DNA from 3 places in the Arthrobacter sp. NPDC089319 genome. Region 1 is predicted to be linked to each of the others. Evidence: predicted binding sites of a transcription regulator. Region 1 holds the regulator's gene; each other region holds the start of a gene.

The links. The regulator HrcA, encoded in region 1, represses chaperone genes, less so after heat shock. The targets are predictions, from matches to a motif close to TTNGCACTCGNNNNNNNCGAGTGCNAA.
Region 2: groL (chaperonin GroEL) is a predicted target of HrcA. The motif match lies at 3,113-3,139, and genes of this name have one in related genera.
Region 3: groES (co-chaperone GroES) is a predicted target of HrcA. The motif match lies at 6,208-6,234, and genes of this name have one in related genera.

The regions. Positions count from the first base shown of each region.
Region 1 covers NZ_JBFBGZ010000004.1:177,812-188,096, reverse strand. Annotated here, with positions in the region: gene AB0N75_RS07690 (PhoH family protein) at 1-855, opposite strand, end outside; gene AB0N75_RS07685 (GerMN domain-containing protein) at 1,249-2,157, shown strand; gene AB0N75_RS07680 (16S rRNA (uracil(1498)-N(3))-methyltransferase) at 2,212-3,066, opposite strand; gene dnaJ (molecular chaperone DnaJ) at 3,069-4,199, opposite strand; gene hrcA (heat-inducible transcriptional repressor HrcA) at 4,274-5,287, opposite strand; gene AB0N75_RS07665 (DUF3097 domain-containing protein) at 5,436-6,278, shown strand; gene AB0N75_RS07660 (DUF4870 domain-containing protein) at 6,387-6,809, shown strand; gene AB0N75_RS07655 (DUF1622 domain-containing protein) at 6,857-7,234, opposite strand; gene AB0N75_RS07650 (DUF4188 domain-containing protein) at 7,434-7,958, opposite strand; gene AB0N75_RS07645 (TetR-like C-terminal domain-containing protein) at 8,014-8,583, shown strand; gene hemW (radical SAM family heme chaperone HemW) at 8,590-9,819, opposite strand; gene lepA (translation elongation factor 4) at 9,862-10,285, opposite strand, start outside.
Region 2 covers NZ_JBFBGZ010000012.1:26,597-36,881, reverse strand. Annotated here, with positions in the region: gene AB0N75_RS16040 (ribonuclease HI family protein) at 1-259, opposite strand, end outside; gene AB0N75_RS16035 (DUF4031 domain-containing protein) at 311-1,234, shown strand; gene groL (chaperonin GroEL) at 1,321-2,949, opposite strand; gene AB0N75_RS16025 (TM2 domain-containing protein) at 3,345-3,947, shown strand; gene AB0N75_RS16020 (cold-shock protein) at 4,155-4,361, opposite strand; gene AB0N75_RS16015 (LytR C-terminal domain-containing protein) at 4,514-5,152, opposite strand; gene AB0N75_RS16010 (DUF3263 domain-containing protein) at 5,213-5,521, opposite strand; gene AB0N75_RS16005 (uracil-DNA glycosylase) at 5,682-6,437, shown strand; gene AB0N75_RS16000 (siderophore-interacting protein) at 7,076-7,963, shown strand; gene AB0N75_RS15995 (threonine/serine exporter family protein) at 8,112-9,746, opposite strand; gene AB0N75_RS15990 (sialidase family protein) at 9,886-10,285, opposite strand, start outside.
Region 3 covers NZ_JBFBGZ010000001.1:498,718-509,002, forward strand. Annotated here, with positions in the region: gene AB0N75_RS02450 (molybdopterin-dependent oxidoreductase) at 1-318, opposite strand, end outside; partial or broken gene AB0N75_RS02455 (molybdopterin-dependent oxidoreductase) at 410-832, opposite strand; gene AB0N75_RS02460 (Crp/Fnr family transcriptional regulator) at 864-1,613, opposite strand; gene AB0N75_RS02465 (VOC family protein) at 1,748-2,137, shown strand; gene AB0N75_RS02470 (ATP-binding cassette domain-containing protein) at 2,231-2,989, opposite strand; gene AB0N75_RS02475 (iron chelate uptake ABC transporter family permease subunit) at 2,986-3,993, opposite strand; gene AB0N75_RS02480 (ABC transporter permease) at 3,986-5,017, opposite strand; gene AB0N75_RS02485 (siderophore ABC transporter substrate-binding protein) at 5,071-6,018, opposite strand; gene groES (co-chaperone GroES) at 6,369-6,665, shown strand; gene groL (chaperonin GroEL) at 6,800-8,404, shown strand; gene guaB (IMP dehydrogenase) at 8,636-10,141, shown strand; gene AB0N75_RS02505 (hypothetical protein) at 10,278-10,285, shown strand, end outside.

The DNA of each region.
Region 1 (10,285 bases):
GGAGCTGGTGCCGCCGGGCAGGTCGATCTGCGTGACGTCGCCGGTCACCACCATCTTGGACCCGAAGCCCAGCCGGGTGAGGAACATCTTCATCTGTTCCGGGGTGGTGTTCTGCGCTTCGTCCAGAATGATGAAGGCGTCGTTGAGGGTGCGGCCGCGCATGTAGGCCAGCGGGGCCACCTCGATGGTGCCGGCGGCCATCAGGCGCGGGATCGACTCCGGGTCCATCATGTCGTGCAGTGCGTCGTAGAGCGGGCGCAGATACGGATCGATCTTGTCGCTGAGCGTGCCCGGGAGGAAGCCCAGCCGCTCCCCTGCCTCCACGGCGGGGCGGGTCAGGATGATCCGGTTGACTTCTTTGTGCTGCAGGGCCTGGACCGCCTTGGCCATCGCCAGGTAGGTCTTGCCCGTGCCGGCCGGGCCAATACCGAAAACCACCGTGTGGTTGTCGATGGCCTCAACGTAGTTCTTCTGGTTGAGCGTCTTGGGCCTGATATTGCGGCCGCGCGAAGAGAGGATGTTCAACGTCAGGACTTCGGCCGGCCGCTGCGCGGTCTGTTCACCGAGCATGCGCAGCAGCTGGGCGACCACCTGCGGCGTGATCCGGGTGTCCTTGGCGGCCAGCGCGCGGATCTCCTCGACCAAGTTCAGCGTGAGTTGGACCGCGTCGGCGGGACCGGAAATGGACAGCTCGTTACCGCGGACATGCAGGTTCACATCGCTGAACTCGGCCTCAATAACCTGCAGCACCTCGTCGTGGGCACCGAGCGCCCTGACCATGTGTTCCGGCGAATCGAAATGGACGGAACGGCTGCTTGATCCCAGCGGATCGACATCCAGGCGTGATTGGGACATAGTCCGGCCGATGTGGCCTTTCATCGCTCCTTCGGTGGGCGTTGCTTGCGGTGCTGCCAGCGCTGCTGCTGACGGTGAGCCGGAAGTATCCCGGCCCTGACGGTACAAGGTACATGCTACGGCACGGGGCACCGCGCAGTCCTCTACGGGGGCGAAAACGGCAAGATATCGATACTGCATCAATCGTGCATCAGTCCGGTTGAGGGCTGGTTAAAGCACCCATCAGCCCCCCTCCCATATGCCAAGCTAGTGGGGCAGGAAAGCCGTCAGCCACCGGTTCCTGCCCCGCTTTTACCCCGTCATTTCCGGACCGTCAGAAGGGACCCCGGCATTACCAGCAACCAGCTCCGGCAGCCTTCGGGCTCGGTCCCGACACGCCGCTTCGGCGCGTGGTTGGCGCTGGTTACCGCATCCTCGCTGGTGTTGCTCGGCTGCACACCGCAAGGCAGTGCCACCGGCGGGCAGACCTCCATGCCCGTCCCCACTGCCCCAACCGTGGCCAGCAGTCCGCTGGTGTCCAGCGCACCGGTGGAGACCCTGCGCTCTTCCGAGCTCTCCCCCCTCTATTGGCTGGGCACCAACGCGGACAATGTCTTCCTGTACCGCGAATACCGCCAGGCGGAGAACCTCGGAGACCCGATTACGACGGCGGTGTCCGCCTTGACCCGGCTGCAGCCTCTGGATCCGGACTACTTCAATCCGCTCAGCCCGGCCAGCAAGGTGGGCGCTTCCATTACCAACGGCTCGGTCATCACTCTGGACATCTCATCCGATGCCTTCGACCGCCGCGTGGATGCGGGCATCGCCGAACGCGCCGTGCAGCAGTTGGTCTATACGGCCACCGCGGCCGCCGCGAACGCAGGGCTCAGCAGCTCCGACAACCCGCTCGAAGTGGTGATCCTGGTGGATGGCCACCACGGCTACGAAGCCTTCGGCCATGTGCCGCTGGGCGAACCGATGGCCCGGGACAGCAGCCTGGCGGCCCCGGTCTGGATCATCGATCCGGCCCAGGGTGCCTCGTCCGAGGGGCGGGTGGAGGTGTTCGGCCGCGGCGTCGCCTTCGAATCGCAGCTGCGTTGGCAGATCTACCGGATGGCGGACGCTTCTGAAGACGCCGCCGACGGCAAGCTGGTCAAGTCCGGGACAGTCTCCGTTGACGCACCGGCCGAAGAAATCGGCGAGTTCAGGTTCAACCAGAAGCTGGACCCGGGCACCTACAAGCTCTATGTCTTCCATGAGGACGTGAGCGGGCGGACCGAAGAACGGCAGAATCCGGACAGCAAGGTCTTCACGGTCAAGTAGTCCGCCGCGTAGGCCGCGGCGAGCACGTAGACCGTGTCCGGCCAACTTGTTGGTTTAGCGCCAGCGACCCAGCAGCTCGCTGAGCAAGGTCAGGGCGGCCGGTCCTGCTGTGGAAGAACGCAGGACGTGGGGCCCCAGCCGCACCGCCACCGCTCCGGCATCCAGCATGGCGTCCATTTCCGCTTGGCTCATTCCGCCTTCGGGACCAACGATCATCAGCACCCGGGCGGCACTGCCATCGCCGCCGCGGGAAGCACCGCCCGTGTGGGAGGCGCCGCCGTCGGGCGAGGGACCGCCGTCGTTGTTTCCCCGCGCCTCCGCGCGGTTGGCGCCCAAGCCGGCGCGCTGCACGGCGTCTGCCACGCTGCCCTCAGCGTCTTCGTGCAGCAGCAGCGACAACCGGCTGGAGCGGATCAGGGCACAGAGCCCAGCGCGTTCCACCAGCGGTCCAACCTCCGGTACGCGCGCCCGCCGCGACTGCTTGGCGGCCGCCCGCACCGCCATCTGCCACTTTGCCGTGCCCTTTGCCGCCTTGTCGGCTTTCCAGCGCACGATGCTGCGTTCGGCCTGCCACGGGACCACGGCGTCGACGCCAAGCTCCGTGGCCGCCTCGATCGCCAGTTCGTCGCGGTTGCCCTTGGCCAGTGCCTGCACCAGCACCAGCTCCGGGTCCGGTTCCGGCTCCTGCAGAATCTGCAGCGCGCGGACCGTCAGTTCGCCGGACCCGCCGGACACGGTCTCGCCGATCAGCCGGCGGCCCCGGCCGTCGGCGAGGTCGACGAGTTCGCCGGGCTCAATCCGTTTGACCGTGACGGCATGCCGCGCCTCGTCCCCGGTCAGCGTGAAGCTATCGCCCGGGGCCACCGCGTCGAGCTCGCCCGGGGCGGTGAAAAACAGGTGGCTGGTCACGCCTAGAGGTTACCGAGCCGGTCGCGCAGCCGGGCGAAGACACCGGTGCCGGAGGATGCCAGCTTGCCCTCGGTGTATTCCTCGCCGCGGGCCTGCGCCAGCCGGCGAAGCAGGTCTTCCTGCTCCGAGTCCAGCTTGCTCGGTGTCTCCACATGCACATGCACCTGCAGGTCGCCGCGACCGTAGCCGCGCAGATGCGTCACGCCCAGGCCGCGCAGCGTGAGCGTCTCCCCCGCCTGCGTGCCGGGCTTGATGCTCAGTTCGCGTTCGCCGTCGAAGGTGTCCAACGTGACGTCCGTGCCCAGCGCAGCCGCGGTCATCGGCACCGACAGGCTGACGTGCAAGTCGTCTCCCTCGCGGATGAAGTTCTTGTCCGGATTGACGCGGATCTCCACGTAGAGGTCACCCTGCGGGCCGCCCGCCGGGCCTGCCTCACCCTGGCCGGCCAGCTGGATCCGGGTTCCGGTTCCCACGCCGGCCGGGAGCTTGATGGTCAGCGAACGGCGGCTACGGATGCGTCCCTCGCCGTTGCACTCGTTGCAGGGGTCGGGAATGATCGTGCCGAAGCCCTGGCAGCTGCCGCAGGCGGCAGTGGTCATGACCTGGCCCAAGATGGAGCGTACGGCGCGCTGGACTTGGCCGGACCCTCCGCAGATGTCGCAGGTGCGCGGGCTGGTGCCGGGGCGGCAGCAGCTACCGTCGCAGGTGGGGCAGACCACGGCGGTGTCCACCTCGATCTTCTTGTTCACCCCGAAGACCGCGTCCTTGAGGTCGATCCGCACGTTGATCAGGGCGTCCTGGCCGCGGCGGGTGCGCGACGCCGGACCGCCGCCAGCTCCGGCACCGCCGAAGAAGCTCTCGAAGATGTCCTGGAAGGCGAAGCCGGAACCGGAGAAACCGCCGCCGAACCCGGTGTCGTTGCCGTTTTCGTTGCCCGTGGTGTCGTAGACGCGCCGTTTCTGCGGGTCGGAGAGCACCTCATAGGCGTGGCTGACCTGTTTGAACTGCTCGGCTGCCTCCGGGCCCGGGTTGACATCCGGGTGCAGCTTGCGGGCCAGCTTGCGGTAGGCCTTCTTGATTTCCTCGGTCGAGGCGTCCTGGCTGACGCCGAGGGCGTCGTAGTGGTTGCTCACCTTGTAATACTTCACTTCCTGGAGATTGGTTCACCGGCGACGACGGCCGGTGCGGACCTTGCGCGGCAGTGGGGCTAGCCGGCGAGGATCCGTGACAAATAGCGTGCGACGGCGCGCACTGCCGCCATCGTGGTGGGATAGTCCATCCGGGTGGGGCCGAGAATGCCGACCTTGGCCGTGGCGCCGGGACCATAACCGGTGGCGACCACCGAGGTTTCCGCCAATGAGCCGTACGGATTCTCCCGGCCGATGCTCACCGACATGCCGTGGGCATCCTGGTGCATTTCGGAGAGCAACTGCAGCAGGACCACCTGTTCTTCGAGTGCCTCGAGGATGGGGCCGATGCTCAAGGGGAAATCCACCGTGGAGCGGGCCAGGTTGGCCGTTCCGGCCATCAAGATCCTCTCCTCGCTGGAGGCCGCGGCCAGCTGGGCAAGCGACGCGGACAGTTCGTCGACGATCCCCGCATGTGCGGGCTCCGCCGGCACCGGCGAAGCCTTCAGCCGGTGCGGCACTCCGGCCAGCGGTTTCCCGGACAAAGCGGCGAGGAAGGCCGTGCGCAGAGTGGCCAGCGCATCTTCCGCCACATCCATCGGCAGCACGGCAACATGCTGGTCCACCTTGCCGTTGTCGGCGATCAGCACCACCAGCACGCGACGGGGAGCCAGCAAGACGAACTCGATGTGCCGCACCTTGGCAGCACCCAACTGCGGGTATTGGATCACCGCAACCTGGTTGGTGAGCTGGGACAGCAGCCGCACCGTCCGTTCCATCACGTCGTCCAGGTCGTCGGCGCCGTCCAGCAGTTTCTGGATGGCCCGGCGCTCGGGGGCAGAGAGCGGCTTGACGTCAGAGATCCGGTCCACGAACAGCCGGTAGCCCTTGTCCGTGGGAATCCGGCCGGCACTGGTGTGCGGGGCAACGATCAGCCCGTCTTCCTCCAGCGCCGCCATGTCGTTGCGGATCGTGGCCGACGACACGCCCAGGCTGTGCCGGTCGACCAGTGCTTTGGAGCCCACCGGCTCGCGTGAATGCACATAGTCCTCGACAATGGCGCGGAGCACTTCCAGCCTCCGGACCTCGCTCACTGCACTCCTCCTGTCTTCGGCTCAACGTGATGACGAGTTGTTAGCACTCAACACGTCCAAGTGCTAAGTCTAATACGTTGCCCCCGTTGTTAGCATTGTCTTCGCGGCGGTGCCGTAGACGTACTACCTGTGTAAGGACTTGAAGCATATGAGCAGCTACGGCTGGGGCCCCCAGGATCTCACCGCGCCCAAGGCCCGGACACTGCGCGAAGTCGCCGCCGATCCCGGACAGGTGCTGGAGGACGCACAGAGCGGTTGGGTGGGTGCCGTAGTCCGGGTGGAGAAATCCGGCGGCGTGCACTTGGTCTCGCTGGAGGACCGCCGGGGCAAGGTGCGCTCCTTCCCGCTGGGCTTTGGCTTCCTGTTTGAAGGCGAACCGGTGAACGTGGTGCAGCCCGCGCCTGTTTCCAAGGCTCCGGTCCGCCAGCGGACGGCCTCCGGCTCGGTGAAGGTGGAAGGCCAGCGCGCCAGAGTGGCGCGCGCCAGCCGGATCTGGGTAGAAGGCAAGCACGATGCCGAACTAGTGGAAAAGGTCTGGGGCGACGACCTGCGGGTGGAGGGCATCGTCGTCGAACCCCTGCATGGCGTGGACGATCTGGCCGCGGCCGTAGCGGAATTCTCCCCCGGCCCGCAGCGCAGGCTGGGCATCCTGGTGGACCACTTGGTGCCGAATTCCAAGGAGTGGCGGATCGCCGAGGCCGCCATGGCCGTTCCGGCGGCCGCCGGCAACGTGCTCATTGTGGGCCACCCCTACGTTGACGTCTGGCAGGCCATCAAGCCGTCGGTGATCGGGCGGGCGAAGTGGCCGGTGGTCCCGCGCGGCACCGACTGGAAGACCGGCATCCTCGCCGGCCTGGGCTGGCCGCACCGGACCCAGATCGACGTGGCAGACGGCTGGAAGCGGCTGCTGGGCAGTGTGAACAGCTATGCGGACCTTGAGCCCAGCCTGCTGGGCCGGGTGGAGGAAGTCATCGATTTCCTCACCGTCTGAGCCGGTTTCAGCGCCCGCTGAGGCCCCGGTCTGCACCGGGCCGCAGGGTGGAACCGCTAGGCTAGGAACAGCAGTGAGCCATCAGCAGATTTTCCGAAGGTAGGTCCAGTGTCCGAGAACTCTGCTCGCAACCAGCAGCCGGAACGCAAGTCCGCGCCGCGCCCGCAGTACCAGAGCGCGTCGGCTTCCGCCTTGCCGTTGACCCCTTCCGAGGACCGGCAGTGGGCAACCATGGCGCATTTCGGCGGGATCCTGGGCTGCTTCCCGTCGCTGGTGATCTACCTGATCTTCAAGGACCGGGGACCGTTCACCGCCCAGGAGTCCAAAGAGGCGCTGAACTTCACGGTCCCGCCGACCGTGGTGGCCATTGTGGCCAACCTGCTGATCGTCATCCCGGCGGTCAGCGGCATCTTTGCCGTCGTCGCTGCGGTCATTTGGGTTTTCCTCACGGTCTATTCCGTGATCGCCGGCATCAAATGCAACCGCGGCCTCCCGTATCGCTACGCCTACAACCTGCGCCTGTTCCGCTAAGCCTGAGGCCGCGCGGGCTGCCGCTCCAGCTCCCGGTCATCCCGTCTTCATTCCTCCTTCGCTACGGCAGGCATGCTTGGCGCCTGGGCAGCCCTGCCCTGCCACGGCCACTTACCAGTGATTTCCAGCTCCAGCGACCAACTGAGGAACGTTCGGATCAGCACGATCGCGGCCAGCACCGCCACGCTTTCGAGCGTCGGGCTGATGGCGACGGTGCGGATGATGTCGGCGGCTACCAGCAGTTCCAAGCCGAGCAGGATCGACCGCCCCAGAAACCGACGGAATTGCTCATAGACTCCGGCCTGCCTCCGCGCCAGCCGCGGGATGGCGATCAGCGCAGCCATTATTGCGCCGGCCACGATGGCGGCAACCCCCGCGGCGTCCATGAGGCGGCCGACTGCCTCTATGACTTCCCCGAACTCCATGGCATCCCCTGACCTTCACGGTCCGTCACGGCACCGGCCCTATTCCAGCGGCAGTTCGGCGGAAATCCTGCGCAAGGTCACGAGGGCTACCGGTGGTTCCTTACGCAGCGCACCGCCTCGGCAGCTTTGCTTCACCGCTGGGGCTCATTGTCCGCCCAGGGCACGAGCGGCGCAATGGACCAAAGCCCGGCCGCCCGGGTCAGGATGTACCGCTGGACCGCGGCCGCCCGACCGCGTCTGCCTGCAGGCGCTGGCGGGCGGTGTTCAGCCCGGCTCCCACCGGCACGTGGCCGATGGCCGCCGCCAGCCCGAAGACCGGCATGTCGCTATACACACTTTCCCTGCCACCTGGCACCGTCTCATAGGTCTCGTGCCACACTCCGACGTCGCCGCTGCCGGCGGATTCGCGCATGAACCGGCGCCAGGGCTCAAGGTGCGGCGACGCCCGGTCGGCCGCGAAGCGCTGCAGATGCTTCGGGCTCTTCCAATAGCTGACCATGATGGTGGTGCGTCCGAACCATTGCTGATACCCCAGCAACCCGGCCTCGGGCGTCTGGGCCAGGTGCGCCAGCATTCTGGGCATTGCCGCCCCTACCCGCGCCACCTTCGCGAACTTCCACCATCGGTTGGCGCGCATACCGATCAGGAAAACCGTCACCGGCCCGCTGACGGGATCGGCGGTGAAGCGTCCTGCGTGCACTCGTTGCGACATCAGTTTCTCCATTCGTAACATCGTTATAAAACTGTGTTACGTAACAGTGTTATGCAATACTGATGGCATGGCAAGACCCCTCCTCCACGATGAGACCCTGCGCCGCACGCTGCTCGACACCGCGGCCGCCAAAATCGCCCGCGACGGCGCCGCAGCCGTGTCGCTGCGAAGCATCGCCGCCGCGGCAGGAACGTCGACAACGGCGGTGTATTCGCTCTTCGGGGGCAAGGCGGCACTGCTGACCGCAGTGCTCGACGACGGTTTCGCCTCCTTTGCTGCGTCCCAGCAGCAGGCTGCGTCCGCCGGCCTCGAAGCGCTGGGCCGGGCCTACCGAACGTGGGCGCTGGAGCATCCGGTCCTCTACGGCCTCATGTTCGGCGGGTCGCTGGCCGGCCAGGTACCGTGCCAGCCGACACCGGGAGCGGCGGAGCCGTCGATCGCGCCGCTGTTTGCCGCAGTTGCCGCCGCGCTGCCCGCGGCATCGGATGACGAGATCGCCTCGATGGTCGGCGTCGTCTGGGGCCAAGTCCATGGGCTGGTGTCACTGGAACTGGCCGGCGCGCCGGCGGCGGGCTGGAGTTGGGCTGCGGCCTACGATGCGGCCCTCGTCCGGATCGGCCGCTCGCTGGGGCGCTAGGAAGACTTAGTCTTCGAGCAGCCGCCGGACCACGGCGTCGGCCAGCAGCCGGCCTTTGAGCGTCAGCCGAATGGTTCCGGCGAAGGCCGCGGCCGGGTCGACGAGGGAATCGGCGATCAGTCCTGCCACGGCTTTCCTGCCGTTCGGCCCCAGATCCTGGGTGCGCAGCCCGTCGATAATGCGGGTCTGCAGCATCACGTGCTCCAGCTGCCGGGTACCGGCGTCGAGCGTTTCACGCCCGGCCGCCGGCGAGACTCCGGTGGCCAGACGCTGGGCATAGGCCGCCGGATGCTTCACATTCCACCAGCGCACGCCACCCATGTGCGAGTGGGCGCCGGGGCCGGCGCCCCACCAGTCATCGCCGCGCCAGTAGGCCAGGTTGTGCCGGCAGCGGTCGTCCGGCGTGCGGGCCCAATTGCTGACCTCGTACCAGCCGAACCCGGCTGCTGCCAGCCGCGCGTCGGCGATCTCATACTTGGCGGCATGGTCGTCGTCGTCGATGCCGGGCACCTCGCCGCGGCGGATCTGCGCCGCGAGTTTGGTCCCGTCCTCGACGATCAGCGCGTAGGCGGAGATATGGTCCGGCGCACAGGCGATCGCGGAGTCCAGGCTGGCCTCCCAGTCCGCGATGGACTCCCCCGGTGTGCCGTAGATCAGGTCAAGGCTGACCTTGAGCCCGGCTTCTCGTGCCCACTGCACTGCCTGCGGCACCCGTTCCGGATCATGCGTGCGGTCCAGCACCTTCAGCACGTGCGGCACGGCCGACTGCATGCCGAAGGAGACCCGGGTGAAGCCTGCATCGGCGAGGATCTTCAGCGATTCCGGCGTGACGGAGTCCGGGTTGGCTTCCGTGGTGACCTCGGCGCCCGGCTCCAGCCCCCACAAGCTTTCGGCCTGGGTCAGCATGGCGGCCAGGTCAGTTGCCGGCAGCAGGGTTGGTGTGCCGCCGCCGAAGAAGACGGTGGCCAGCGGCCGGTCGGGCAGGTCGGAATCGCGCAGCACGCGCGCCGCCAGATCCAGTTCGGTGTTCAGGGTGCCCGAGTACTCGTCCTGCGACGCCCCGGCACCGAGTTCCTTGGCCGTGTAGGTGTTGAAATCGCAGTAGCCGCAGCGCACCCGGCAGAACGGAATGTGCACATAGAGGCAGAAGGCCCGGCTTGCAGCCCCGTCTGCCGCCTGTGCGGGCAGCAGGCCGTCGGCCGGTGCCGGGTCCCCTACGGGCAGGACGCTAGGCACTGAGGCGAGCCTCCGCCGTCGTTGTTTTCAGCACTGTAAGAACTACTTCTTTGCCTTGTCCTTGGAATCATCCGACGACAGCGCGGCGATGAAGGCCTCCTGCGGGACCTCCACGCGGCCGACCATCTTCATCCGCTTCTTGCCTTCCTTCTGCTTCTCCAGCAGCTTGCGCTTACGGGAGATATCGCCGCCGTAGCACTTGGCAAGCACATCCTTGCGGATGGCGCGGATGTTTTCGCGGGCGATGATGCGGGAGCCGATGGCTGCCTGGATGGGCACCTCGAACTGCTGCCGCGGGATGAGCTCGCGCAGCTTGGAGGTCATCATCACGCCGTAGCTGTAGGCCTTGTCCCGGTGCGTGATGGCGCTGAACGCGTCCACCTGTTCGCCCTGTAGCAGGATGTCCACCTTGACCAGGTCGGCCACCTGCTCGCCGTCGGCTTTCCAGTCCAGCGAGGCGTAGCCG
Region 2 (10,285 bases), on a different contig from region 1:
AGCCGCGCCGTTTCCAGCCCGGCATCCACTTGGTCACGCAGTTGATCACGTACTGGCTGTCGCACAGCACGCGCAAGTGCTCCTGGGACACGTGCGCGGTTGCCCGGAACAGATCCAGCACGGCCATCAGCTCGCCTTGGTTGTTGGTGCCCTGCGGCCAGCCGCCGGCGGCCCAGGCAGTGTCGTCGATGTACCAAGCCCAGCCGGCCGGTCCGGGGTTGCCGAGGGCGGAGCCGTCGGCGGCAGCAGTGATAGTCATGATTTCCATCTTTTCAGATCCGGCCGACAATCCTGGCCCTAGGCTGGGCAGGTGGCAATACTTATCGATCCTCCGCTCTGGCCGGCCCACGGCACGCACTTCTCACACCTCGTCTCGGACAGCTCGCTGGCCGAGCTGCACCGCTTCGCCGCGGCCGCCGGGATCCGCGAGCGGGCCTTCGACCGGGACCATTACGACGTACCGGTCAGCCGCTACCGCGAGCTGGTCGAGTTGGGAGCAGTGGAGGTCAGCGGCGGCGAACTGACCCGCCGGCTGCAGGCCAGCGGGCTGCGGGTTCCCGCCCGGCAGCGCCCGGAAAAACTTCGCCGCGTACTGCTGCGGCGGTGGAACGAATTGCTGCCCGGGCAGGAGGATCTGGGCCGCGACCTGCTGGAGCGCTGGACGGAGCCGCACCGTCACTATCACGGCCCCGGCCATCTGCTGGCGGTCTTGGAAGCGCTGGGTCAACTCGCGCCGCCCGTTGGCGCCGGGCCCCGGCAGCGCACCGTGTGGCTGGCAGCCTGGTTCCACGATGCGGTCTACAACGGCCAAGCCGGCCAGGACGAACAGGAGTCCGCCGAACTGGCCGCAGCCAGCCTGCCGGCCGCGGGCATCAGTGCTGGCGAGACTGCCGAGGTGGTCCGGCTGGTCCTGCTCACGGCGGACCACTCCCCCGACCCGCAGGACGAATCCGGGGCGCTGTTGTGCGATGCCGATCTGGCCGTACTCGGCGGAACGCCGGCGGAGTACCGCAGCTATGTCCGGGCCGTCCGCCAAGACTATGCCGACGTGGCCGACGCCGACTTCGCCGCCGGACGCACCGCCGTCGTCCGCCGACTGCTGGACCTGGACCCGCTGTACCGGACACCTGCGGCGCGGGAAAAGTGGCTGGAGAGTGCCCGGCGCAATCTCACCGCCGAGCTGGACGTCTGGCAGCTTGAGGGCCCGGACTGGCTGCGCGGGAACCGGGGTTAAAGCCGCAAGGCGCGGCTCCCGTGCTGGGAACCGCGCCTCGCGTAAACCGTGGCCTGTTGACCAGGCCGAGGTAGTGGCTGGGAAGCTTAGAAGCCGCCCATGCCGCCCATCTCGTCGCCGCCCGGCATGGCCGGAGCGGCCTTCTCCGGCTTGTCGGCGACAACGGCTTCGGTGGTCAGGAACAGACCGGCGATGGAGGCCGCGTTCTGCAGGGCAGAGCGGGTCACCTTGACCGGGTCGTTGACACCGGCAGCCAGCAGGTCCTCGTACACGCCGGTGGCAGCGTTCAGGCCGTGGCCGTCACCCAGCCCACGGACCTTGTCCGCCACAACGCCCGGCTCCAGGCCGGCGTTGAGGGCGATCTGCTTCAGCGGAGCGTCGATGGCAACCTTGACGATGTTGGCGCCGGTTGCTTCGTCGCCCTCGAGGCTGAGGTTGGCGAATGCCTTGGCGCCGGCCTGGATCAGGGCCACGCCGCCACCGGCGACGATGCCTTCCTCAACGGCAGCCTTCGCGTTGCGGACGGCGTCCTCAATGCGGTGCTTGCGTTCCTTGAGCTCAACCTCGGTTGCGGCACCGGCCTTGATGACTGCCACGCCGCCGGCCAGCTTGGCCAGGCGCTCCTGCAGCTTCTCGCGGTCGTAGTCGGAATCGGAGTTGTCGATCTCGGCACGGATCTGGTTGACGCGGCCGGCGATGGCGTCGGCTTCGCCGGCACCTTCGACGATGGTGGTCTCGTCCTTGGTGACAACCACCTTGCGGGCCTGGCCCAGCAGGTCCAGGGTGGCGTTCTCCAGCTTCAGGCCGACCTCTTCGGCGATGACCTGGCCGCCGGTAAGGATGGCGATGTCGGCCAACATGGCCTTGCGGCGGTCGCCGAAGCCCGGAGCCTTCACAGCCACGGACTTGAAGGTGCCGCGCATCTTGTTCACGATCAGGGTGGCCAGGGCCTCAGCCTCGACGTCCTCGGCGATGATCAGCAGCGGCTTGCCGGACTGCATGACCTTCTCCAGGATGCCAACCAGGTCCTTCACGTTGGAGATCTTGGAGTTGACGATCAGAATGTAGGCATCCTCGAGGACCGTTTCCTGGCGCTCGGCGTCGGTGACGAAATAAGCCGACAGGTAGCCCTTGTCGAAGCGCATGCCCTCGGTGAGCTCCAGCTCCAGGCCGAAGGTGTTGGACTCCTCGACGGTGACGACGCCTTCCTTGCCGACCTTGTCCAGGGCCTCGGCGATCAGCTCACCGATCTGCGGATCTCCGGCGGAGATGGACGCGGTGGCGGCGATCTGTTCCTTGGTCTCGATTTCCTTGGCGGAAGCGATCAGCTCGGCGGTGACGGCGTCAACAGCCTTCTCGATGCCGCGCTTGAGGCTCAGCGGGTCGGCGCCGGCAGCAACGTTGCGCAGGCCTTCCTTGACCAGGGCCTGGGCCAGAACGGTCGCGGTGGTGGTACCGTCACCGGCGACGTCGTCAGTCTTCTTGGCAACTTCCTTGACCAGCTCTGCGCCGATCTTCTCGTACGGGTCGTCCAGTTCGATCTCCTTGGCGATGGAAACACCATCGTTGGTGATCGTGGGAGCGCCCCACTTCTTCTCGAGTACGACGTTGCGGCCACGCGGGCCGAGGGTTACCTTTACGGCGTCGGCGAGGATGTTCAGTCCACGCTCGAGGCCGCGGCGGGCCTCTTCGTCAAATGCAATGATCTTTGCCATAGCGGCTTACGTCCCTTCTGGACAATAGACACTGGACGCAGCTTTTGACGGCTGCTGGCCACCTGCGGTGCCCGCGACGGACGGCTTACGACGACGGCGATTTCGGTACGCCGCGCCGCTCACCTCACATCAGGTGGCGGGTTTCACCCCCCACGGAGACTTCTTAGCAGTCGGCCCGCGAGAGTGCTAAGTCAATAATTAGCACTCGACGGTGTCGAGTGCAACCTGTTGGGCGGCCCGATCGGTCCACTTCGCGGAGGGCGAATCACCCTGACCGACCCCGGGCAAACAATCAGGGTGGACCCCCATGGATACGGCCGGGGCCTCCCGCGTAGATTGGCTGGTAAGAGAAACCATCTGTGAGCAGCCCGGCGACGGGCAAGGTCGGAGAAACCATGACTGAATCAGGCGACGAGAAGAACGCCAGCAACCCCACCGAACCGTTGGGAACGGGAGCCAACCCGACGAGGCCGATCGGCCAGCCGCCGTACGGCGGCCCCGCCGGACAGCCCATTGGCCAGCCGCCGTTCGGTGCCTCGGAACAACGCGCCCCGGGTCAACAGCAAGGCACTCCCGGCCAGCCGCACTTTGGCGCTTCCGGACAGCCATACGCGCAGCAGCCGGGTCAGCCGGGTCAGCCGGGCCAGCCGGGCCAATACGGCCAGCCCGGCCCGCAGTACGGCCGGCCGGGCCAGCCGGGTCAATACGGCCAACCTGGTCAGCCCTACGGCCAGCAGCAGTATTACGGAGCTCCGCAGGGATACTACTACCCGGAGCAGAAGTCGCGGCTGATCGGCGGCCTGCTGGGCATCCTGCTGGGCGGCCTGGGCATCCACCGGTTCTACCTCGGCTACGTCGGCATTGGCGTGCTGCAGATCGTGGTCACTTTCCTGACCTTCGGCGTCGGCGCCGTGTGGGGCTTCATCGAAGGCATCATGATCCTGGTCGGGGCGGAACCGTTCAAGCGCGACGCCCGCGGCGTGCCGCTGAAAGAGTAGCCCGTCCGCGAACGTAACAATGCCACGGCGCAGCGCGACCACTACATGGCGCGGTGGGGCCCACCGCGGCGCGCAGCTGCGGGGTGGGCCCGGCCGGGGCGCAGCATGTTCCGTTCGCCGAGCAGCACGACCATCCGCCGCTCAGCCAGCCGGCGAAAAAGGCGGTGGAGGCACCCAGCCTCCACCGCCGTCGTCGTTAATGTCCTGCTAAGGAGCGACCCGGACCTCTTCGGCCTGCGGACCCTTCTGGCCCTGACCGATCTGGAACTCCACGCGCTGCCCTTCATCCAGGGAACGGTACCCATCCATTTGGATTGCGGACCAGTGGACAAATACGTCGGAATTTTCTTCGTCCACGGTGATGAAGCCGTAGCCCTTTTCCGCATTGAACCATTTGACGGTTCCCAGCGCCATAGTGTTCTCCATACTCAGTAGTTCCGCCTCTGCCACAGACGGTTCAGCGGCAGGGTGGTTTCACCCTATCTACGCATGGAGTAGAAAGTGACCTAAGGCACACTTAATGTTATTGAGGCGTAACCGAAATCCTCAAAACCAGGTGCGGCCGCCTAGCGGTAGCCGGGGCCGAGCGCCACGGTGACGTATTGCGAGACGTCACCGTTTTCCTGCAGGTCGGTAATGCCGAGCAGTTCCCCGAGGGCCTGGGCGTTGGCCTCCTGGCCCGGGTTGTAGAAGATCACCGATCCGGCCAGCGGTGCGCCGCCCCAGTTGTCCACCACGGCGATCGTCCAGCCGTCGTTCTGCACGGTCTGCGAGACCGTGCCGGCCAGCCCTGACACGCCCGCACCGTTGAGGATCATCACCGGATCCTGCTTGTTGACCGCCGTGGCCTCTTCGGTGGGCTCGTCGATTGCTTCTTCGGTGGGCTCCGGCGTGGCCTCGTCAGTCGGCTCCGTGGTGTCTTCCGCCGTGGCGCTTTCGCTTTCCTCCGCCGTTGCCGATGGCGATGCCGAGGCTGTTGCGGCAGGGGTGCTGGTTGCGCCGGCGACCGGGGTGAAGGGCCCTCCGGTCCCCAGCAGCGGCAGCACGAAGAAGGACAAGGCTCCGACCGCCAGCGCCAAGACGGCAGCCAGGATGATCAGGCCCAGGCCGTTGGACTTCGGCGTCGCCATGCGGGCGCGATGCACACCGTGGCGGTCTGAAGTTTCAGGGACCTGGTCGAACTCATCCCGGGGGTACTTGGTCATCGCGGTGCTGCATCCTTGGTGGTGGAGTGTCGGGATCCGGCCTCCCGGGCGGTCCCGGAATCAGGCGTCGGTGCCCAGCCGGCGAGCAGTGCGCGCGCGCTGGCGGGACGTACGTAGTCTACGCAATCTCTTCACCAGCATCGGATCGTGCGCCAGCGCATCCTCGGTGTCGATCAGCGCATTGAGGATCTGGTAGTAGTGCGTGGCGGACATGTCGAACAGTTCGCGGATGGCCTGTTCCTTGGCCCCGGCATACTTCCACCACTGCCGCTCCAGCGCCAGCATCCGCTGGTCGCGCTCGCTCAGCGGGCTGGCGTCGTCAACCTCGGCCTCGAGTGAAAACGCACTGGCCTCGGCCGAACCTGCCACAACACACCTGCTCTTCCTAGTACTTGCCGGCGGCAATCAATACCTCCTCCATGATAAGGGCGAATCACAGGCCTGTCATTCGATCCCCTGCGACTGTCGCTGACTCCCCTTTGGGCGGCCTGATTGCCGGCCGGCGGCCGATATCCGCAAAGATAGAACGGTGAACTACGACGACGGTGCCCTCTTTCCGCTGCCCGCCCACCCGCCTGCCGCGGACTTTGGTGCCCCGTATCCGTTCGCCGCACCGCAGGAACTTGCCGGCGTGATCCACCCCGAGTGGGCCGAGGTGCTGGCGCCGGCCGAACCGATGCTCTGGGACCTTGCCTCCTACCTGGACGGCGAGCGAGCCGCCGGCAAAACCCTGTTGCCCGCGCCGGGGAACGTGTTGCGGGCGTTCCAGCGGCCGCTGTCCAAGGTCAAGGTGCTGATCGTCGGCCAGGACCCCTACCCCACACCGGGGCATTCCATCGGGTTGTCGTTCGCTGTGGAACGGCACGTCCGGCCGCTGCCGCGAAGCCTGGCCAACATCTACAAGGAACTGCAGATGGACCTGGGTTTCCGGCCGCCTCAGCACGGGGACCTGAGCGCCTGGAGCGACCAAGGCGTGCTGCTGCTCAACCGCTGCCTGACCGTTGAAGCAGGCAAGGCCGGCTCGCACCGGAACAAGGGCTGGGAGCAAATCACCGAACTGGCGGTTCGGGCACTGGCCCAGCGCGGCGGCCCGCTGGTGGCACTGCTCTGGGGCCGGGAAGCCCAGCAACTGGCACCCGTGCTGGAACACGTGCCGCGGATCGAGACCGCTCACCCCAGCCCTTTGTCCGCATCCCGCGGGTTCTTCGGCTCAAGGCCTTTCAGCCGGGTCAACGAACTGCTGGCCGCCCAGCACGCCGACCCGGTAGCGTGGGCGCTGCGCTGAGCCCGAGCGGCCCAGCTGGTTGGTCGCGGAGTCCGGGGCGGCGTGGCAGCCTGCCCTGCACTGCTCCCCCGGCGGACTAACTGATACTCGCTCCCACGTTTCGGCGAGGGCATTTGCATCGTCGCAGGTCAGGGGCTTGGAGCGGGCCCAAAACATGGGACGTTAGTCCGATACATGGGAGCGAAGTTAGCCGAGTGGTCGCCAGCGGGCCACCACACGAACGTCCGCCCTCCCTGGAGCTGCAGCGCGCACCGCGCGAATGCCGCCCCTCCTTCTCTGGAACGCCGCCTGCCCGGCCGGATCTTGAAGGTGTGTTTTGCGGGCCGTTCGGCGTTGCCGCAGGTCAGGAGCTTGCGTCACGCCAAAACATGGACAGTTCCTGCTGAACATGGACAGCGCATGCCGAGCGCTGAAGCCAGGCCGCGGAAGGACAGCAGAGGCCAAGCCTTGGTAGACAGCAAAAGCCCCGCCGCCAGCGGGCGGTAGAAGCCCCGCCGCCAGCCGACGGTAGAAGCCCAGCCCCATGAAGAGCGGCCGTTACGCCGCCAAGATGACCTTTACTCATAAATTGGGAATCACTCGGACGTGGGTTAGGTTTCCCTAAGTAGCAGTTTCCCTTTGTCAGGAGTAGTACCCCTATGCAGACGCAACCGGCAGCAGCCCCCGCCCGCCCCGGACGGAGCGGCCGGCCCCCGCGCGTGCAGACCAACCTCCAGGTGACGCGCACTGAGTGGCTTTCGAAGCACATGGTCCGCGTGTATGCCAGCGGAGAGGCCTTCGAATCGTTTGCCGAGAGGTATGCAGCGAAGGCAGCGACAGACCCCTACATCAAGATCTTCTTCCTGGATCCGTCGCTCGACGTGGAACTCCCGGTCAACGTGGCCGAGCTCAAGGAAACGCTGCCGGCCGATAAGCTCCCCGTCACCCGCACCTACACCGTGCGGCGAGTTGACCGCGAGACGCGCGAAGTCGTCGTCGATTTTGTAGTCCATGGCGACGAAGGCTTGGCCGGGCCTTGGGCCGCGCAGGCCAAGCCGGGCGACTGGCTGATGTTCAACGGCCCCGGCGGCGCCTACCGCCCCGATCCCGAGGCCGACTGGTACCTGCTTGCCGGCGACGATTCGGCCCTTCCCGCCATTGCGGCCGCCGTCGAAGCCTTGACTCCGGACGCCCGTGGCCATGCCTTCCTGGAAGTGGACTCCGAGGACGACGTGCAGGAACTGGACGCCCCGGCCGGCTTGCAGATCCACTGGCTGTTCCGCCGCGGACAGACACCCGGGACCGCAACCATGCTGCGTGACGCTATCTCCGCCCTGGAATGGCCCGAGGGCCGGGTGGATGCCTTCGTCCACGGCGAGCGCGGCGAGGTGAAGTCGCTGCGCGACGTCCTGTTCAAGGACCACGGACTGTCCCGCGAGCAGGTCTCGATCTCCGGCTACTGGGCCTACGGCCGGGCCGAAGACGCTTTCCAGGCGGAGAAGCGCACCCCGGAGGGACAGATCTTCCCGGAGAACGAACCAGCCTGATCCGGCGCGCGTCGGGCCAGCGGGCCCGGCTTGGTCCGGCGGCTCCGACCTGCCGGCGTCCGGCACGGCGGCATAAGCATGCGCCGGTTTCGAGAGCGCCCAGACCGGCGTCCTTCCGGCGGCTCCGACCCGCGCTTCCCCCAGCGCCCTACCGGCGCCGGGCCCGCCGGCTTTCGTTCGATCCCAGTCCCTTGGTGAACGGGCGGGCCAAGTTGTCGCCCAGCACCGCGCCGCCGGCGATCGCCAGGATCACCGTCAACGCACCGAACAGCCCCAGAATGCCGTTGAACGGCGCCTCCGAGTTGACGGTCAGTTCGAAGATGGACCGGAACACAGACAGTCCGGGCAGCAGGAAGAGCACCGCAGGGACGGCCACCACCAACTGCGGCGAGCCCATCCGCAGGCCGACAATGCGGCCTAGGAAACCAATCACCACGGCACCGACGGCCGGCGCGATCCGGTCCCCGATTCCTGCCCACAAGACGAAGTCGTAGATCAGCAGACCCACCAGGCCCACGGCGGCGGTGGGCAGCAGCATGTTCAGTTTGGTCTGCTCGGTCATGCAGATGGCCATCGTCGCCACCATGAGCAGGAGCGCCCGCACCACATAGGGGTAGTTCCCCTCGCCTTGCACGAAGACTTCGGGGAGGCTGATGCCGGTCATGGTGCCTCCCACCAGCCCCACCGCGACGCCCGCGGCTATGGCCGCAAAGGTGAAGAAGGCGGAGAGGTAACGCCCGGAAGCGGTGACCGGGAAGCCGTTGATGGCGTCCTGTGTGGCTGAGACCAAGCGTCCGGTGGGCAGCAGGAACAGGATCCCGCCCGCGATCACCAGCGCCGGGCTCAACGGCACGTGCAGTGCCCAGAACACCAGTGCAATCACGGTGGCCAGGCAAGCGCCGATGCCGGTGATGAAGAAGTCCGGCATCCGCCACTTGCTCAGCTTCTTCCCCACCAACCCCATCAACAGGGTGGAGATACTGCCCACCAGGGCTGCGAAAATGCTGCCGCCCAGGAACGCAACGATCGCTCCGGCAAAAACGCCGCCGGCGCCGATGGCCATCCAGCGAGGGAAGGGCTTGGGGCGGGAGGTGATTTCCTGCAGCCGCTCCTTGGCTTCGCTGCGGCCCACTCCGCCGTTGACAATGTCGGTGACCAGTTCGTGCACCAGGGACAGTCCGGCGTAGTTGTTGGTCCAGGAACGCACCACGCGCATCACGGTGATCGGCACAGTGTCCGGTTTGGCGTAGTTGATCAGCACGGACTGGTTCGTGATGTCCACGTCGATGTCGCTGAGGCCGAACGCCGCCGTGACGGCAATGATGCTGGTCTCCACCTCCAGCGCGCCGGCTCCATAGCGGAACATGGTTTCCGCCACATCCAGGGCAAAGTCCAACGTGATCCGCGCGGAGGCATCGATTCCGGCTGCCTGGATCATCGGGTTCGCGTACGGGCTGCCGGCCAGCCGCTCCACAATGCTCATCGGTGCGGTGGGAGGCGCCTCGCCCTGCACCAGCTTGCGCAGCATCCGGCGGGCCGCCGCGTTGGAGCGTGATGCAGCCGCCGAAGCACGCAGCGGCGTGGTTCCGGTCGGAACGGGCTTGACCTGCTTGGCCACCGGCCGGTCCGTCGGGCGCGGCACGGGAGGATGGGTGGGCTGCGGTCCGGCGGCGGAGCCGGTGCGTGCCGGGGCCGTGGAACGGCCGGAACCGGCGTCGGGAACAGGAACGTTTTTCGGCTTGATGATCGGCAGCATTCCCGCCTGCGGAGTCATGGGCGACATGGATTCCTGGTCTGGGTCCTTGTCTTGCACTCCCACTCCGTTCTGCGTCTTCGCTACCGTAACGGCGGCGTTGTTGATCCCGGTTAAATCCTTGCACACTGCTACCGGGAGAACACTCCCGAGGAGGCAGAGAGCCGCGTCACCCCTCGCCGATTTCTCCGCTCACGACGTCGAGGCTGAACTCCCGCGTTCGGCCCACCACCGCGGCACTTCCGGAAGCGGTGTCTACCGGGGCTGCAGTGCAGGTAAAGACCACGGTGAAACGGCCGGCAGCGACGTCGGCGGCGCTCACCGTGTGGACGGGATGGAAGTAGTGTGCCTCCCCACCCGGCCCGAGTTGCTGCGGCGGAAAATCCCCGAGGTTGTCGAACGCGCCGGAAAGTTGAACGCTCAGGTACTCCGGCCCCAAAACCCGCGCCCGTCCGGCGAAAACGAGCATGTCCCCGGCCCGATAGCCCGGCTCCGGCCGTCCTTCGTCCGCACCGACAATCGCCTGCAGCACCATGTCGAAGCGCAACGGATAGTCCCTTGCCACCGGA
Region 3 (10,285 bases), on a different contig from region 1:
CCTGCCGCGCAATAGGACCGGGCCGGCATCCACTAGCCGGTTTCGAGTGATGAAGTCCGGGATGCCCGGCGGGACCATCAGTGCACGGACCTTGATCCGGGTTACCGGCTCGCCGGGATCGGCTTCGCTGCGGTTGTAGCGGTAGGAGGACATCTGCTGGAATCCCGTAAACGGGACAGCCGTTGCCTCGATGTCGGTCAGCCACTTCACGCTGGCCATCCCGTACCACCCGGGCACCAGCAGCCGCACCGGGAACCCATGTTGCGGCGGCAGGGGAACGCCGTTCATGGCGTAGGCCAGCAACACGTCCGGGGACATCGCCTCGGAGATTTTCAGGCTCCGGGGCGTAATTTTGCTCTTCGCCGCCCTGCACGCCCCGGTCCGCACCGGTGAAGACGATATCCACCGCCTTCGGTTCCACTCCGGCTTCGGCGAGCAGCGGAGCCAGCGGCGTCCCGGTCCAATCGGCGGTGCCGATCCCGCCGTGGGTCCACGGTTGGCTCACCGGACGGGGTGTGAGCAGGCTCCGGCCGTTGCCTGCGCATTCCAAAGTGACGGCCAGCGTGCGCTGTTCGCGGGCCTGAAGTTGGGCCAAGCTGAACTCCAGCGGCCGGCGCACCGCGCCGCCGATCCGCACCCGCCAGGCTCCGGCGTCGATCAGGGGGACATCGAAATGAATGAGCAAATAGTGCATGCCTGCCGGGGTGCGGCCGGCGCTGAGCATCTCCAGCGGCATCACATGGTTGCGGGAGGCCAGTTGCAGTTCCTCCGCCGTCAGCTGTACATCGGGCGCGGCCCCCGGCTGCTTTGCCGGTTTGGGTAGTGTCTTCATAGGTCCAGTGTCGAGAGCCACACGGACGGTGTCAGGAACCTGGGTTCCAGATGGCCAGCTCGGCCAGCCTCCCCGGCTCAACAATCACTATCCGGTCCCGCTCGGTACGGACCACACCGGCTTCGCGCAGTTCGCGCAGAATGCGCACCACCACCTCGCGGACCGAACCCACTGCCTGTGCCAGTTCTTGCTGCGTGGTACGCACGGCCAGCTCGGATCCGGCATCTGCCATCGGAGCAGGCATGCCCAGTCGGCCGGCGTCGGCCCCGGCGGCCAAGTCCAACAGGTGCCGGGCCACCCGCTGCCGCACCGAGGTAAACGCGCTGCCGGGGATCTCGGCCATGAAACCGAGCACGCGCTCGCTGAGTTCGCGGAGGAATACGTGGGCCACCTGCAGTTCGCGCGCCGCGGCGCCACGTACGTGCACGGGGGAGAGACGCACCAGTTCGGTGTCGGTCAGGGCCACGGCGCTCACCGGCAGGGCGAAGTCCGGTGAGAACAGGGAAACCACTCCCATCAGCGACCCGCGGCGGCAATAGCGCACCGTGATGGTGCGTCCATCGGGGGCGGTGGCATAAAACTTCAGCAGCCCGGAGACCATCAGCTCCAAGTGGGGGTAGGGATCGCCTTCGCGGTGGGTGAGGGTGCCGGCCGGCACCCGGACCCGGGTGCTGCCGGTGAAGAGGTCGCCTAGCAGTGGCTCGGGCAGGCTGCTCAGTTGCGACGCGGCAATTGCCTGCTGTGACGGGACGTCCGCGGTCCACGCAGGATTTTGTCCCATGTCCGCCTCCGTCGATACCCGCGGCCGGACCTGCGGCGGGTCCTGGTTCCATGCTAGCGGGGCGGGGCACTGTTCTGACCGATGCCGCTGTGCCACTCTGGAAAGTGTCCGCCCGCGTAGCGAAGGAGACCACCATGGACAGCGCCGGGTTTACCCCCAACCATGCTTTCAGCGGCTTCAGCGTCAATGACACCGCCGCCGCCAAACAGTTCTATGGCGGAACCTTGGGCCTCAAAGTAGCCGATGGCCCGATGGGCATCCTCGAGCTCCATCTCCCCGGCGGCGGCCGGATGATCATGTACCCGAAGCCGGACCACGAACCGGCCACGTTCACCGTCCTGAATTTCGCCGTCGACGACGTCGAAGCCGCGGTGGATCAACTCAACGGCCGTGGCGTGCAGACCAAGATCTACAACGATCCCGAGCTGCCCACCGATGACAAGGGCATCATGCGCGGCAACGGTCCGGACATCGCGTGGTTCAAGGACCCCGCCGGCAACATACTCTCGGTCCTCAAGGAATGACGGTGCGGCGCATGCTCGTGCCCGCCGGTCAGCACGCTGCCCGTGAACGCCCTGCCGGAAACCGCGCGCCCGTGAACTTGGCCCTTGCGCCGCTCAGGCGAAGTAGACGCCGATCCGGTTTCCTTCGATTTCCTCTATCCGGATGTCGATTTCGTAGACATCGCGCAACACCTCTGCCTGCATGATCTGCGCCGGCGGCCCCTGATGGACCAGCCGGCCGGAGCGCATGGCGATGATGCTGTCGGAGTAGCAGGAGGCGAAGTTGATGTCGTGGATGACCAGCACCACGGTCTTGCCCAGCTCGTCGGTGAGCCGGCGCAGCAGCCGCATCATCTCCACCGCGTGCTTCATGTCCAGGTTGTTCAGCGGCTCGTCCAGCAGCAGGTAGTCGGTGTCCTGCGCCAGGACCATGGCGATGAAAGCGCGCTGGCGCTGGCCGCCGGAGAGCTCGTCCACGAACTTGTCCGCCATGGAGGTCAGGTCCAGGTACTCCAGGGCCTGTTCGATGTGGGCTTTGTCGCTGACGGTCGGCCGGCCGTTGTTGTGCGGGAAACGGCCGAAACCCACCAGGTCCCGGACGGTCAGGCGGACCGTCAGCTGGTTGTCCTGGCGCAGGATGGCCATCTTGCGGGCCAGTTCCTTGCCCGCGGTCTTGCTGACGTCCAGGCCGTCGATGGTGACGGCCCCAGCATCCATCGGCAACAGCCGGGAGACCATGGACAGCAGCGTGGACTTGCCGGCGCCGTTGGGCCCGATGATCGACGTGATGCCGCCGTCCTTGATGTAGCAGCTGACATCGTCCACCACCGTCTGCGTGCCGTAGGTCTTGGAGACGCCCGAGACGTGGATCATTTGACGGAGCCTTTCAACAGCAGGGCGATAAACAGGAGGCCGCCCGCAAATTCAATGACAATGCTCAGCGCGGTGTCGAAGCTGAATACCTGCTCGAGCACCAGTTGACCGCCGACCAGCGCAATGGCGCCCAACAGCACGGCGATGGGCAGCACATAAGTGTGGCGGAAATGCGAGCACAGCAGGTAGGCCAGGCTGGCCACCAGCAGGCCGAAGAAGGTGATGGGACCCACCAGTGCGGTGGAGACGGCCACCAAAACGGCGCAGACCATCAGCACCTTGGTGACGGCGCGCCGGTGGTTCACGCCCAGGTTCAGCGCGGTATCCCGTCCCAGTGCCAGCACGTCCAGCTCGCGGCGCATCCGCCAGACGGGGATGCTGGCGGCAGCAACGGCCACTGCCGAGACGGCAAGCAACAGACCGTCCACGTTGTTGAAGCTGGCAAAGAACAGGTCCTGCAGGATGATGAATTCGCTCGGGTCGATCAGCCGCTGCAGCAGCGAGGAGATGCCGCGGAACATCGTGCCGAAAACGATGCCCACCAGCAGCATCAGGTGCAGGCTCTTGCCGCCGCCGGTGAACAGCCAGCGGTACAGCAGGAAGGAGAACGCCACCATCATCAGTACTTCGATCACGAAGCGGGCCGGTGCGCCCATGCTCAGCAGCGCCTGGCCGCCGATGGCAAACGTCAGCCCGGTCTGGATCAGCATGTACAGGGCGTCGAAACCCATGATCGACGGCGTCAGGATGCGGTTGGCGGTCACCGTCTGGAACAACACGGTGGACACACCCACGGCGTACGCCACCAACAGCATCGACCCGATCTTGATGGCCCGCCGGGGAAGGATGTAGCCGAGGTTGCCGCGCAGGTCGACGGTCATGAAAACGGCGACCAGGACGGCGGTGAGCAGGCCCAGCAGGATGATCCACGTCCGCGGCCGGACGGTCTTGACCGTGCGGCGCTTGTGCTGCGTCAGTGCGGCGGGCAGAACCGTGTCAGCCATTCTTGCGGGTCCTCAGCAGCAGGTACAGGAAAATGGCGCTGCCTACGGCGGAGACAATCACGCCCACGGGAATCTCGTAGGGGAACCGAATGGTGCGGCCGATGATGTCGCACAGCAGCACGAAGCCGGCGCCGAACACCGCCACCCACGGGACCGCGCGGCGGACGCTGTCGCCAAACACCAGCGACACCAGGTTGGGCACCACCAGGCCCAGGAACGGAATGGCGCCGATGTTGACCACCACCACGGCGCTGATCAGCGAGACGATGACCAGTCCCAGCGTCATCACCCGCCCGTAGTGCAGGCCCAGGTTGGTGGAGAATTCCTGGCCCATGCCCGCCATGGTGAACCGGTCCGCGCACAGATATCCGACCACGGCCAGGACCGCAACAATCCAGAGCAGTTCGTAGCGGCCGCGCAGCACGCCGGAAAAGTCGCCGATCATCCAGCTGTTCAGTGTCTGCAGCAGGTCGTACCGGTAGGCAAAGAAGGTGGTCACGGCCGCGATCACGCCGCCCAGCATGATGCCCACCAGCGGCACGATCAGCGTGTTGCGCAGCGGGATCCGGCGCAATACCAGCAGGAACAGCCCGGTTCCGGCCGCCGCGAACACGGTGGCCACGGACATCTTGGCCAGCAGGGATGCGCCGGGGATCGCCACGGTGACCACCAGGATGCCCAGCGAAGCGGACTCCACGGTTCCCACGGAGGACGGCTCCACAAATTTGTTCCGGGCCATCAGCTGCATGATCAGCCCGGCAATGCCCAGTGCCGCACCGGCCAGGATCACGGACAGGGTCCTCGGCAGCCGGCTGATCCAGAAGATGTCCCAGGCGGTCTGGTCGCCGGACAGCAGCGCCGGCAGGGTGACATCGCTGACCCCCACGAACATGCTGACACAGGCCAAAATAACGACGGCGGTGCCCGCCCAGGCGAGCTGCGCACCGGATCCCCGGGGACGCGAACGCCGGGCCGCGGCTGCAACCGGTGCCGGAGCTGGTGTGGAAATCGTGGAGGAGGCCATAGATCGGACCACCGCGCAGGCCGCCGGCTTCAGAGCCGGCGGCCATACGGGTGCTACTTCGTAACGGCTGCCTGGACGGCGCTGATCATCGCATCCGTGTTGTTCAGGCCGTAGCCCACCAGGTACCAGGAAGCGGAATCCAGATAGGTAATGCTGTCGTTCTTTGCCGCCTTGGTGCCGTTGACCAGGTCGTTATCCAGAACAGCGGTGGCTGCCTCACCGGATTCGCCGACGGCCGAGTCTCGATCGATCACGAACAGGTGGTACGGGTTGGTTTCCGCGATGAATTCGTGCGAGATCGCCTCACCGTGCGGTCCCTCGGACTTCACCTCGGCAGCGGGCTGCACGCCCAGCACGTCATGGACGATGCCGAAGCGGGATCCGGCGCCGTAGGCGGTCATTTCGCCGCCGCTGGTCATCAGCACCAGGCCGGTGCCGGCGTCGGCAGCCGCGGCCTTGGTGTCCGCAATCTTGGTGTCGAGGGCGGCAAGCTTCTCGTCGACTTCGGTTTCCTTGCCGAAGATCTCGCCCAGAGTCGTTGAGACTTCCTTGAAGCTCTCGACCGGCGCCGCGGTATCGACGCTCAGGTCGATGGTCGGGGCGATCTTGCTCAGCTCGTCGTACGCCTCGGCAGTCCGGCCGGAGATGATGATCAGATCCGGAGCGCCCTCGCTGATCGCCTCGAAGTCTGGTTCCTTCATGGAGCCGATCTTGGTGTAGCTGTCTTCGCCATACTGCGCCAGGGACTCGGGGAACACGGCCTGCGGAACGCCGTCGACCTCGACGCCCAGGGCGGTGAGGCTGTCCAGCACGCCCAGGTCGAAGGTGTAGACGGTCTCCGGGTTCACCGGCACATCCGTGGTTCCCGAGGCATGCTCAACGCTGATCGTCTCTGCATCGGCGCCTGCTGCGGCATTGGTCTGCTGACCGCAAGCGCTCATAGCGAGCATGGAAACGGCTGCGGTCACGACCAGCAGGCCGGACTTCAGGGACTTTTTCACTGACACTCCATCATTCGTCAAATGTCGGGCCCCGAGGGAGGAGTCCGGCATTAGGCAACATAAACGTTTGCTATTTGCGCGTACTGTGAAAACTATCGGGTTAGGTAAGCCTTACGCAACTTGGGCCGCGGCCCGAAATGCCACCTCGCGTCATAAGAGGACGTGCAGGTAGCTGGGATCCATCTCCTGCTGGCACTCGCCTTGACCGAGTGCTAATCGGTCTCATAGAGTCGCAGTTAGCACTCTCCCCGTGTGGGTGCTAATACAAGGAACCGCCTGCCGGCACCGCGACGACGGCAGACATCTCCTTGGCCAAACCTATTCGTAGCTTATGAAAAGGAGAGAGCCGAGTGTCGGTCTCGATTAAGCCTCTTGAGGATCGTATTGTTGTCCAGCCGCTCGAAGCAGAGCAGACCACGGCCTCCGGCCTGGTTATCCCGGACACCGCCAAGGAAAAGCCGCAGGAAGGCAAAGTTGTCGCGATCGGCCCCGGCCGCGTCGATGACAATGGCAACCGGGTTCCCGTTGACGTAGCCGAGGGTGACGTAGTCATCTACTCGAAGTACGGCGGAACCGAGGTCAAGGTCGGCGGCGAAGAGTACCTGGTGCTCTCTGCCCGCGACGTGCTGGCCATCGTCACCAAGTAAGGCCCATCAGCTGAGTCCGGCGGCTCGGGCGCGCGCAGTCGACGCCCGCAGCCGGAACCACGGACAACCGAAATGCCCCGGCTGCCGCTGTATTGCAGCGCAACCGGGGCATTTCGCGTGAAAGGAACAAATTCATGGCAAAGCAGTTGGAGTTCAACGACGCGGCCCGCAAGGCGCTGGAAGCCGGCGTCGACAAGCTCGCCAATACCGTCAAGGTCACCCTCGGCCCCCGCGGCCGCAATGTGGTCCTGGACAAGAAGTGGGGCGCCCCCACGATCACCAATGACGGCGTGACCATCGCCCGCGAGGTGGAGCTGGACGATCCGTACGAGAACCTTGGCGCGCAGTTGGCCAAGGAAGTCGCCACCAAGACGAACGATGTGGCCGGCGACGGCACCACCACCGCCACTGTGCTGGCCCAGGCCCTGGTCAAGGAGGGCCTGCGCAACGTGGCCGCCGGCGCCGCACCGGGAGCGCTCAAGCACGGCATTGAGGTAGCGGTCGAGGCCGTTTCCGCACGCCTGCTGGAGAACGCCCGCGAGGTCGAGGACAAGGTGGCCGAGGTGGCCACCATCTCCGCCCAGAGCCCCGAGGTCGGCCAGCTGTTGGCCGAAGCCTTCGACAAGGTGGGCAAGGACGGCGTCATCACCATCGAAGAAGCCTCCAGCATGGACACCGAACTGGTGCTCACTGAAGGAATGCAGTTCGACAAGGGCCTGCTGTCTCAGTATTTCGTCACCGATCAGGAGCGCCAGGAGGCCGTCCTCGAGGATGCGCTGATCCTGATCTCCCAAGGCAAGATCTCCACGGTGCAGGAATTCCTGCCCCTGTTGGAGAAGGTGCTGCAGGCGAACAAGCCGCTGTTCATCATCGCCGAAGACATCGACGGCGAAGCCCTGTCCACCCTGGTTGTCAATAAGATCCGCGGCACGCTCAACGTGGCCGCCGTGAAGGCACCTGGCTTCGGCGACCGCCGCAAGGCCATGCTGCAGGACATCGCGGTGCTCACCGGCGCCCAGGTGGTGTCCGCGGACCTCGGTCTGAAGCTGGACCAGGTTGGCCTCGAGGTGCTGGGTACCGCCCGCCGGATCACCGTCACCAAGGACAACACCACCATTGTGGACGGTGCCGGTTCGGAGGCCGATGTGGCGGACCGCGTGGCCCAGTTGCAGGCAGAGGTGCTGCGCACCGATTCCGATTGGGACCGCGAGAAGCTGCAGGAACGCCTGGCCAAGCTGGCCGGTGGCATCGGCGTGATCAAGGTCGGCGCTGCCACCGAGGTCGAGATGAAGGAGAAGAAGCACCGGATCGAGGACGCAGTGTCCTCCACCCGCGCTGCTCTGGAAGAAGGCATCGTTGCCGGCGGCGGTTCCGCACTGGTCCACGCTGCCCAGGCTCTAGATACCGACCCGAATGTACTGGCCCTTGAGGGCGATGCAGCCACCGCCGTCGGACTCGTCCGCCGCGCGCTGGCCCAGCCGCTGCGCTGGATCGCCGAGAACGCCGGCCACGAGGGCATGGTCGTCGTCTCCAAGGTGGGCGAACTGACCGTCAACAACGGTTTCAACGCCGCCACCGGCGAGTACGAGGACCTGTTCGCCGCCGGCGTCATCGACCCCGTCAAGGTGACCCGTTCGGCGCTGCGCAACGCGGCGTCGATCGCAGCCCTGGTGCTGACCACCGAAACCCTGGTCGTCGAGAAGCCGGCCGACGAGGACGAGCACAACCACCAGCACTAACAGCCTGAAGGGTTGCCGCACCCGCGGGGACCGGCGGGCAGTCAAGCACAGAGGGGACCAGGCCGTGCCTGGTCCCCTCTGTGCTGCCCGCGAGGGCCGTTAGCTCCACCACATCGCGAGCGGGCAGAAATATCGGCTGCGCCGGAAACGTTTAGGATGTAATCAACCTCAGGAACCGGTCTTCAGGCTGTGTCCGGAGGCCGCCACCGGTATCGTTCGAAAGGCCCTGCAGTGTCCGAAGAATTCAATCCGTTCGCTTTCGAGGGTCTGACCTACGACGACGTTCTGCTGTTGCCCGGCCCCACGGATGTCATTCCGTCCGAGGCCGACACCAGTTCGCGCCTGACCCGTCGAATCACCGTGCAGACCCCGCTGCTCTCCGCCGCCATGGACACGGTGACCGAATCCCGGATGGCCATCGCCATGGCCCGCCAGGGCGGTCTGGGTGTGATCCACCGCAATCTCTCCATTGCGGACCAGGCCGAGCACGTGGACCGGGTCAAGCGCAGCGAATCCGGCATGATCACCAACCCGGTGACCATCGCCCCGGACGCCACGCTCGCCGAGCTGGACGAGCTCTGCTTCAACTACCGCGTCTCCGGCCTGCCGGTGGTGGACTCCGAGGGCAAGCTGCTGGGCATCTGCACCAACCGCGACACCCGCTTTGTGCCCCGCGCCGACTACCCGACCACGAAGGTGCACGAGGTAATGACCTCGATGCCGCTGATCACCGGCAAGGTCGGCATCAGCCGCCCCGACGTGATCGAACTGCTGGGCAAGAACCGGATCGAGAAGCTGCCGCTGGTGGACGATGCCGGCATCCTGCAGGGCCTCATCACGGTCAAAGACTTTGACAAGGCGGAGCAGTACCCGCTGGCCACCAAGGACGACGACGGCCGGCTCCGCGTCGGCGCCGCCGTCGGTTTCTTCGGCGACGGCTACGAGCGTGCCATGACCATGATCGATGCCGGCGTGGACGTGTTGGTGGTGGACACCGCCAACGGCCACAGCCAGGGCGTGCTGGACATGATCGCCCGGCTCAAGAAGGATCCGGCCGCGGCCCACGTGGATGTCATCGGCGGCCAGGCAGCCACCCGCGAGGGTGCGCAGGCGCTGGTCGATGCCGGCGCCGACGCCATCAAGGTGGGCGTAGGCCCCGGATCCATCTGCACCACCCGCGTGGTGGCCGGTGTGGGCGTCCCGCAGATTACCGCGATCTACGAGTCCGCCAAGGCAGCCATCCCGGCCGGCATCCCGGTGATTGCCGACGGCGGCCTGCAGCACTCCGGCGACATCGGCAAGGCCCTCGTCGCCGGCGCCGACACCGTGATGCTCGGCTCGTTGCTGGCCGGTGCCGCCGAGTCCCCAGGCGATCTGGTGTTCGTCAACGGCAAGCAGTTCAAGGCGTACCGCGGCATGGGCTCGTTGGGCGCCATGCAGACCCGCGGCAAGAACACGTCCTTCTCCAAGGACCGCTATTTCCAGGCCGATGTGCCCGACGACGAAAAGCTGATCCCCGAAGGCATCGAAGGCCAGGTGCCGTACCGCGGCCCGCTGTCCGCCGTGGCGCACCAGTTGGTGGGCGGCTTGCGTCAGACCATGTTCTACACCGGAGCCCGCACCGTCGCCGAACTTAAGGCCAAGGGTAAGTTCGTCCGGATCACCGCTGCGGGCCTGAAGGAATCCCACCCGCACGACATCATGATGACCGTGGAGGCACCGAACTACAAGCGGTAGCCCCACAGCCCACGAGAGAGGCGCCGTTCACTGCAACTGGGGGAGCGGCGCCTCGCGCATTAACGTGCGGCATGCAACGTTGTGGCCGCTTCGCGGAGCGCTGGCCACAGCGGCAACGGAGCTATAGGTTCGGGGCATGACAGC